DNA from 2 places in the Halobacillus sp. ACCC02827 genome. Region 2 is predicted to be linked to the other one. Evidence: riboswitches for the same ligand, from Rfam matches in the RefSeq annotation. Region 2 holds a riboswitch; the other holds the start of a gene.
The links. A riboswitch is a leader RNA that binds a small molecule or an ion and turns the genes downstream of it on or off. The one in region 2 is predicted to bind FMN.
Positions count from the first base shown of each region.

Region 1: it holds a riboswitch for FMN, as region 2 does, so the genes downstream of both, ribD (bifunctional diaminohydroxyphosphoribosylaminopyrimidine deaminase/5-amino-6-(5-phosphoribosylamino)uracil reductase RibD) here and QRD89_RS13460 (ECF transporter S component) in region 2, are expected to answer to the same signal.

Region 1 covers NZ_CP128168.1:3,277,894-3,281,752, reverse strand. Annotated here, with positions in the region: gene QRD89_RS17355 (glycoside hydrolase family 13 protein) at 1-1,455, opposite strand, end outside; gene QRD89_RS17350 (hypothetical protein) at 1,706-2,221, shown strand; FMN riboswitch at 2,292-2,441, shown strand; gene ribD (bifunctional diaminohydroxyphosphoribosylaminopyrimidine deaminase/5-amino-6-(5-phosphoribosylamino)uracil reductase RibD) at 2,572-3,663, shown strand; gene ribE (riboflavin synthase) at 3,669-3,859, shown strand, end outside.
Region 2 covers NZ_CP128168.1:2,539,297-2,543,155, forward strand. Annotated here, with positions in the region: gene QRD89_RS13445 (1,4-dihydroxy-2-naphthoate polyprenyltransferase) at 1-165, shown strand, start outside; gene QRD89_RS13450 (hotdog fold thioesterase) at 298-693, shown strand; gene QRD89_RS13455 (TraR/DksA C4-type zinc finger protein) at 728-1,105, shown strand; gene QRD89_RS13460 (ECF transporter S component) at 1,134-1,727, opposite strand; FMN riboswitch at 1,894-2,038, opposite strand; gene QRD89_RS13465 (hypothetical protein) at 2,164-2,535, opposite strand; gene QRD89_RS13470 (ferritin) at 2,779-3,270, opposite strand; gene QRD89_RS13475 (GNAT family N-acetyltransferase) at 3,351-3,859, shown strand, end outside.

The sequences.
Region 1 (3,859 bases), 740 kb from region 2:
TGGATCGTCTTCCATGATCAATTCGTACGTGCCGTATGTGAAAAGATCATGGTCTTTCTTCAGGCGGATCAGATTCTTGTAATGATTAAGAATCGATGCGGGGTTGTTTTCCTGATCAGCGACATTAATGGTCTGGTAGTTTGGATTGACTTGGAGCCACGGATCTCCAGTAGTGAATCCCGCATTCGGTTCATCGCTCCACTGCATAGGAGTCCGACTGTTATCCCGAGATGTATTCCAAAGAATTTCCATGATTTCTTCATGAGGGACTCCCTGTTCCTTTTTCTTCTGATACAAATTCTTTGCAGCCACATCATCGTAGTCTTCGATGGAAGGGAAGGCGAAATTCGTCATGCCGATTTCCTGTCCTTGGTAAATATAGGGTGTGCCCTGCATAAGGAAATACATAGTTGCGATGGAGGTGGCACTTTCCCTCCAGTACACTTCATCATCTCCCCATGTGGATACGACACGGGCTTTGTCATGGTTCTCTACGAAGAGTGCATTCCACCCGTCTCCTTCCAAGCCTTTCTGCCAACGGGTCAGTACTTTTTTCAGTCCGGGAATATCCAACTGCTGTTCGGCATTCTGATCCCACAAGTCCAAGTGTTCAAATTGGAAGATCATATCCATCTTCCCATTCTCGCCGACCCATAAATCCGCTTCATCTGCGCTGACTCCGTTCGCTTCTCCAACGGTCATGACGTCGTAATTCGAATAGGTTTCCTCCTTGAATTCTTGAAGGAACTCGTGGATACCTTCCTGATTCATATGCATATCAAAGGAGGAGACGTACTTCTCTTTCTTTGGATTCGGCATATCAGGAAACCCCGGCCGCTTCTTGATATGGCTGATTGCATCAATGCGGAAACCGTCGATCCCTTTCTCGAGCCACCAGTTGACCGTATCGTAGAGCGCCTTCCTTACTTCGGCGTTCTCCCAGTTCAAATCCGGCTGCTTTGTAGAGAAAACGTGAAGGTAGTACTGCTCCGTCTTTTCATCCCATTCCCACGCCGATCCATCAAAAATACTCTCCCAGTTGTTCGGCTCGCTTCCTTCTTTCCCATCCTTCCAAATATACCAGTCGCGTTTTGGATTGTCTTTCGACTGCCTTGATTCCATAAACCAAGGGTGTTCATCGCTCGTATGGTTCAAAACCAAATCAATGATCAGCTTCATCCCGCGTTGGTGGACTTCCTCCAATAGACGGTCAAAATCATCCATCGTACCGAATTCTTCAAGAATATCCTGGTAATCAGAAATATCATAACCGTTGTCGTCTTTCGGAGATTTGTACATTGGACAAATCCAAATAAAATCGATGCCCATTTCTTTCAAATAGTCGAGCCGGTCGATCATTCCCTGTAAATCACCGATGCCGTCCCCGTTCGAATCCTGAAAGCTCCGCGGGTACACCTGGTAACCAACCGCTTCTTTCCACCAAACACGCTCCATAACCATCGCTCCATTTCTTTAGGAAATAAAATTATTAATGCAATCGATTGCATGACGAAGGATATCTATATAGTACTGATTATATAGAAAAATCAAAAAACATCCACTTTAAGATAAGCCTTTTTGTGCAAACGTTTTCTTTTATTTGTATCCTAATCGAATATCTTTCGATTTACAATAGGGAGAGGTGTGAAACTTATTACATGATGCAAGCGTAAGCAATAAGAGAGAATACCGGGAGGGTGATTTGATGCGCGGGTACAAAATTGCTAAGGATAAGGAACGACGTGGCATCTGTGTAAGTAATGATTGTGGAGAAGTGATCGGTGAAATTTATAAAACTTCCAAAAGAGGCTTGGAAAAGGAGAATAATTTTCTTTTTTCCTTTCGTTCTCAGGAGGTTTCTTTCGGTATTCAGAAGGGACGCATCCTTTTTGCTGCGTATCGTTATTCCATCTCAGGCATGGAATTCATCTTTAAAGACAACCCCTTGAAAAGTCTGCTTTATTTCTGTGTGGAAGGGGAGGTACGGGGAGACGCCGTAAAGCTGGAGGAGAACTGGAATAAGGAAATAGAAGTAAAAACAAAAAAGAAAGAGCTGGCGGTTATTCGTCCTTTTACATGGAAGACGGGGGCGGATCTGTCGGTTTCTGAGGATGTCACTGAAGAGTCCTTCTTGTTTCCCCTGATTGTGCTAACGTATTTTTTATATAAGGTGTATAAGGACGAAACAGCATTCATCGACGGACTGATCGAATGGATGTAAGGGGTTGTCAGACGTAAGGATTGCGAATTTTGTTCGTTTCCGTTATATTTAAAGTGTTCAAATCGAATAAGAGAACCTTCGGGGTCGGGTGAAAATCCCAGCCGGCGGTAAAGAGCAGCTGCTCCAAGCCCGCGACGGAAAGTCAGTGTTAAGCACGGCTTTCCCTGATTTGGTGAAAATCCAAAGCCGACAGTTAAAGTCTGGATGGGAGAAGGTTGTAGGAACGTAATGGTACATTTCTTGAGTTAAGTGTACCCTTTGTTTGCTGTACGCAAAAAAAATTACGTTAACGACCCTGGAGAAGTATGTCTTCTTCAGGGTCTTTTTTTTCAAAAATCGGAGGGATGCAGATGGAACGCGACGAGAAATATATGTCTATGGCTGTGGAAATGGCGAGCAGCACGGTAGGGCAGACGAGCCCTAACCCTTCCGTAGCGGCTGTTGTGGTGAAAGATAACCAAGTTGTCGGCGTAGGTGTCCACGTCAAAGCAGGTGAAGCCCATGCAGAGGTGCATGCGCTGCGAATGGCCGGGGAAAAGGCGGATGGCGCAGAGATCTATGTGACGCTTGAGCCGTGCAGTCATCACGGGCGCACGCCTCCTTGTGCACAAGCTGTCATAGATGCGGGAATCAGACGTGTCATCATTGCATCCCACGACCCCAATCCGAGAGTGTCAGGAAGAGGAATAGAGATGATGAGAGCACATGGCCTGGAAGTAGAAATGGGTGTGCTGAAAGCGGAAGCCGACAAGCTGAACCGCGCTTTCTTCCATTCCATCCAGACAGGAATGCCTTATGTCCGGTTGAAATCAGCCATGAGCCTCGATGGAAAGATTGCAACATCGACAGGCGAGAGTCAGTGGATTACGGGCGAGAAAGCACGTGCTGACGGGCATCGATACCGCCACCTTTCGGACGCTATTCTCGTCGGCATCAATACAGTACTGATGGATAATCCAAAGCTGACAACAAGAATGGAAGGGCAGGGTTCCCATCCCGTTCGGATTGTCATGGATACACATTTGAGGATTCCTCCATCGTCGCAGTTAATTCAAAACGGCGAGGCGCCTACATGGATCTTTACTCTGGAGAACGATCAAAAGAAGAAAGACTTGCTCGAAGAACAGGATCATGTGGAAGTCATTCGAATGGAAGGCTCGACTATTGCCGTCGATGATGTGCTTCGCTATCTTGGAAAGAAGCGGATTACTTCCCTTCTGGTAGAAGGCGGGGCGACTATAGCGGATGCTTTCGTCCGTGCCGGGAAAGTAGATGAAACAGTAACCTATATCGCACCGAAGCTGATCGGCGGCAGAGAGGCGCTGACCCCTGTCGGAGGCAAAGGGATCCAGCAATTGAAGAACGTCCAGTCGTTTGAAGTGATCTTGACGGAAATACTGGGAGACGATGTCAAAGTCGTATCTGTGAAAAAAGGAGAGTAGAAACAATGTTTACAGGAATCGTTGAAGAAATAGGAACGATGAAATCCGTAAAGAATAAGACGGAAGCGTTGGAAGTGACGGTCGAAGCAGATGTGGTAGTAAAAGATGTCCAGCTTGGAGACAGTATCTCGGTAAACGGCGTCTGCCTTACTGTGACAGGCTTTACGGATAAAACCGTAACCTTCGATGTCATGCC
Region 2 (3,859 bases):
TTCCTTAGTTTGATTAAAGGCCGGCAAGCCATACAGGGATTTGTAGGAAAGAGCGAGCCTCTCGAGATGATGCCGGGCATGGTTGCTACAGCCAAAACGAATACGATATATGGATTCCTGCTCGGACTGTCCATGCTTCTACAAATTTATATCCCGATCGGATGATTATGAAAAGTTTGAATGTGCCATGCATTACGTTCGCTGCACATTCCAGGAAAAGGATGGACCGCCTCCATCCTTTTTTCTATAGGTTTGAGCGTTTGGATAATGGGAATAATACACAAAGGACGGGATGTTATGAATCAAGAAATGATGAAGAATACATTGATGGAAACGCTTGGAATGGAAGTCGTGAAGGCTTCGAAAGAGGAAGTTATCATGACGATGCCTGCAGACAGCCGTACCCACCAACCAATGGGTTTCCTTCATGGAGGAGCCAATGTTGCTCTTGCGGAAAGCGCAGCAAGTATTGGAGCGTTTCTGAACGTCGATCCGGAAAAGCAGCAAGTATTCGGCCTTGAAATCAATGCAAATCATATGAAGAGTATCCGGAGCGGCTTCGTCACCGCCCGTGCAACCCCTGCCCATATCGGCAGGACCACGATGGTTTGGGAAATCAGAATGGAAAACGAACAAGGGGATACTGTCTGCCTGTCCCGATGCACGATCGGTGTCGTCCCGGCGAAGAAATAACTCGCTTTCATTTACAGGGAGGAGAGAATAGATCATGACAGAAGAAAAGAAACAGGAACTCAAGCAGCGATTGCTCGAAATGAAAGAAGAAGCGGAACAACAAATGGAAGAATATAAAAATGACCGTACGAAAGAGGACTATCCAAATGACAGTACCGGGGAGATTTCAAGCGTAGCCGATCATCCCGGCGACCTAGGAACGGATCAGTTTGAACGGTCTAAAGAGCAGACATTTTACGAGCAGGCAAGAGAAAAGCTGATGGATGCTGAGGATGCCTTGCAGCGGATGGAAGAAGGCACGTATGGGAAGAGTGAAAAATCCGGCAAGCCGATTCCTGAAGAGCGACTCGAAGTCATGCCTGCCGCACGCTACACCATTGAAGAACAGGAAGAAATGGAAAAAGAAAAATAAAAGAGCGCCCCTTCGGGCGCTCTTTTTCTTATGCTGCGGAGGATTGTATCCGTTTCTGCTCCAGCCAAGGTTTCAGCTTAATGAACAGCGGAACGAACAAAGCTCCGATAATGATTCCTTTCAAGGCATTGAACGGCAGAATACCTGCAAGAACGGTCGCCCATTTTACCTGAGCAGACATCGTCTCCCAACCCATGAACCAGCTGTAAGCAGGCAGGACGAGGAAATAATTCAATACGCTCATTCCAAGCGCCATAATTACGGCGCTGAACACCAAGCCGGAAACTAACGATTTCGTGGTCTTGAATTTATGGTAGATCATCGCGACAGGTGCAACGAACAAGACACCGGCGGCAAAGTTTGCTACGACGCCGACGGGATCTCCGGCACCGGTATAAATGAGATAAAGTAAATTCTTCAGCCCCTCCACTATTATACCTGCGGCAGGCGTAAACAGTATGCCTGCAATCAACGCAGGAACATCACTGAAATCCACCTTTAAATAAGGCGGCAGGAACGGCAAAGGAAAATTTAAAAACATGAGTACCATCGAAATACTTCCGAATAAAGCTAAAATGACTAACTTGAGCAACTTGGATGATTGACCTGTATAAGGATTCATCATCGATCTCCCCCTTCATCTTGTCGTCGGTTCACATCCCAGATGAAGGTTGAACGGTACTTCCGTGTGTCCAATAAAAAACCCCTAAGCGCTATATGCTTAAGGGAGTACAGATTGTCCACAGGAAATAGAGGGCAGGTTCAAAAAAACCTCTCCTCATTCCGCTCGACATCTTCTCCCATCCAGACTTTAACTGTCGGTTCTGGACTCTCACCAGATCAGCCGCAGGAAGAACCTGCGGGTCACGGACTCTAGGTATCTATGCACCTATTACCGTCGGTCGGGAATTACACCCTGCCCCGAAGATGGAACCGATATGATATTGTATCCTCATTGTAGTCAAAATGTGATGATATCGCAAGTTAGAAGTTCTGCGTCTGATTAATTTCGACGCATCCCGGACTAAGTCCGTCTCCTCTCTCCGCTCTGCCTGCTTTCATCCTATCCTTCTTACTTTCCTTATAATTCTATTAAAAAAAAGATGCATGAAGAGAATAATCATGAAATAGATCCCGACGTTAACAAAGAAAGGAAGGACATTCAGGTTTGTAATTCTCTCCATTTCCAGTCCGAATTTATAAGGGAACGGCGGCGAGAGCTTCGATGGATTCTGCGTAACGAAAGGGAAAGGAAACCCCAATTCCACCCCACCTTCCCTTGCGTGCTCCAAATACGTTCTATACTGCTGTTCATCTTCTACATATACTCCACTAAAATCTGCACTTATTAAGGTAAGCAATACAGCTGGAATGAATGTAAAGAAATATTTCATAGTTACCACCAATTTTCCCATCCGAAATTTGCTCAAGGCAACGCATCCTTCTTGCAGACCTGACGCTTTACTGCGCGTAATCATTAAGAGTTTTAGCCAATCCATTTCCAAGCACACCCATATAAAGGTAACATTTTCCTAATAAAAAAGGAAGAGAAGGCAAAAAAAAACGAGCCTGGATGATTCGCTCCATCCGACCCGTAACGTGAGAGCGCCCTACGATAGATCTTCGCGCTTCTTTCTGCGTTACCAAATCCCCCTACATTACCGAGCTGTTTTTCACCCTGCTGCCTGCCTTTGCCCAAGCTCTTGATCTAAAAGTAAAAGCGCAGAGGAATTGTTTTGGGCCAGTGATAAGCGATCCACTATCGTTTGAGCCTGAGCCTCTTCATCTATCTGTTCCCGGAGAAAATCTTGAATAATGACAGCCGCCTGTGGGTCCACCTGGACGGCATAATTGTAGGCTTGTCTGTAGGAATTAGTAACAAACTGCTCATGTTCCAAAACTTTTTGGAAGGTTTCCAGGGGCGTTCCATATTCACTGGGCTGGGCCGGAATATTGGATAATTGAACGGTACCATTCTTGTCACTCATATATTGGATCAATTTCAATAAATGGGTTCGTTCCTCATCAGACTGAAGCTGCAGCCAATGAGCCATGCCCGTATAATTCTCTCTTGCCATATAGGCAGACATGGCAAGATAAAGGGTCGTTGATACTTGTTCAATTTCAATGAGTCGGTTGAACAGCTTCTGCATCTCCTCATTCATACAATCTCCTCCTCTTTGAAAACTCATTCCATGATATGCTGAAGGTGGGAGGAATATTTAGGTTTGTAAGGAGAGATTAGATGAATATACAAATGCGACAAGGAACGATCGATGATCTTCCAGCAGTTAAAGAGATTATCCGATCTGCTCAGCTGAAGCTTGCAGCCTCAGGATCACCGCAGTGGTCCGGTGAGGATGCTCCATCGGAGGCAAGGCTTAGAACGGATATGGAAGATGGAAATAATTATGTTTTTCTCATCAATCAGCAAATTATAGGTACCGCTGCCCTGACAAAAGGTCAGGAGACTGCATATGAAACCATCGTTTACGGCCAATGGGAGAAAAATGATGCCGATTACGCCGTTATTCACAGATTCTCCATCCTTCCAGAAAGGAACGGGCGCGGGTATGCAGCTCTATTCTTCAAGCTTCTGCTGGCCGCCGCTCGGGAAAATGGGATGTCAGAAGTACGAATAGATACGCATCCTTTAAACAGAGCAATGCAGAAGGTGATCACCAATCATGCCTTCCAATTCAAAGGGATCATTCATTTACCAATTCCGCATGGAGAAAGGTATGCCTACCAGGT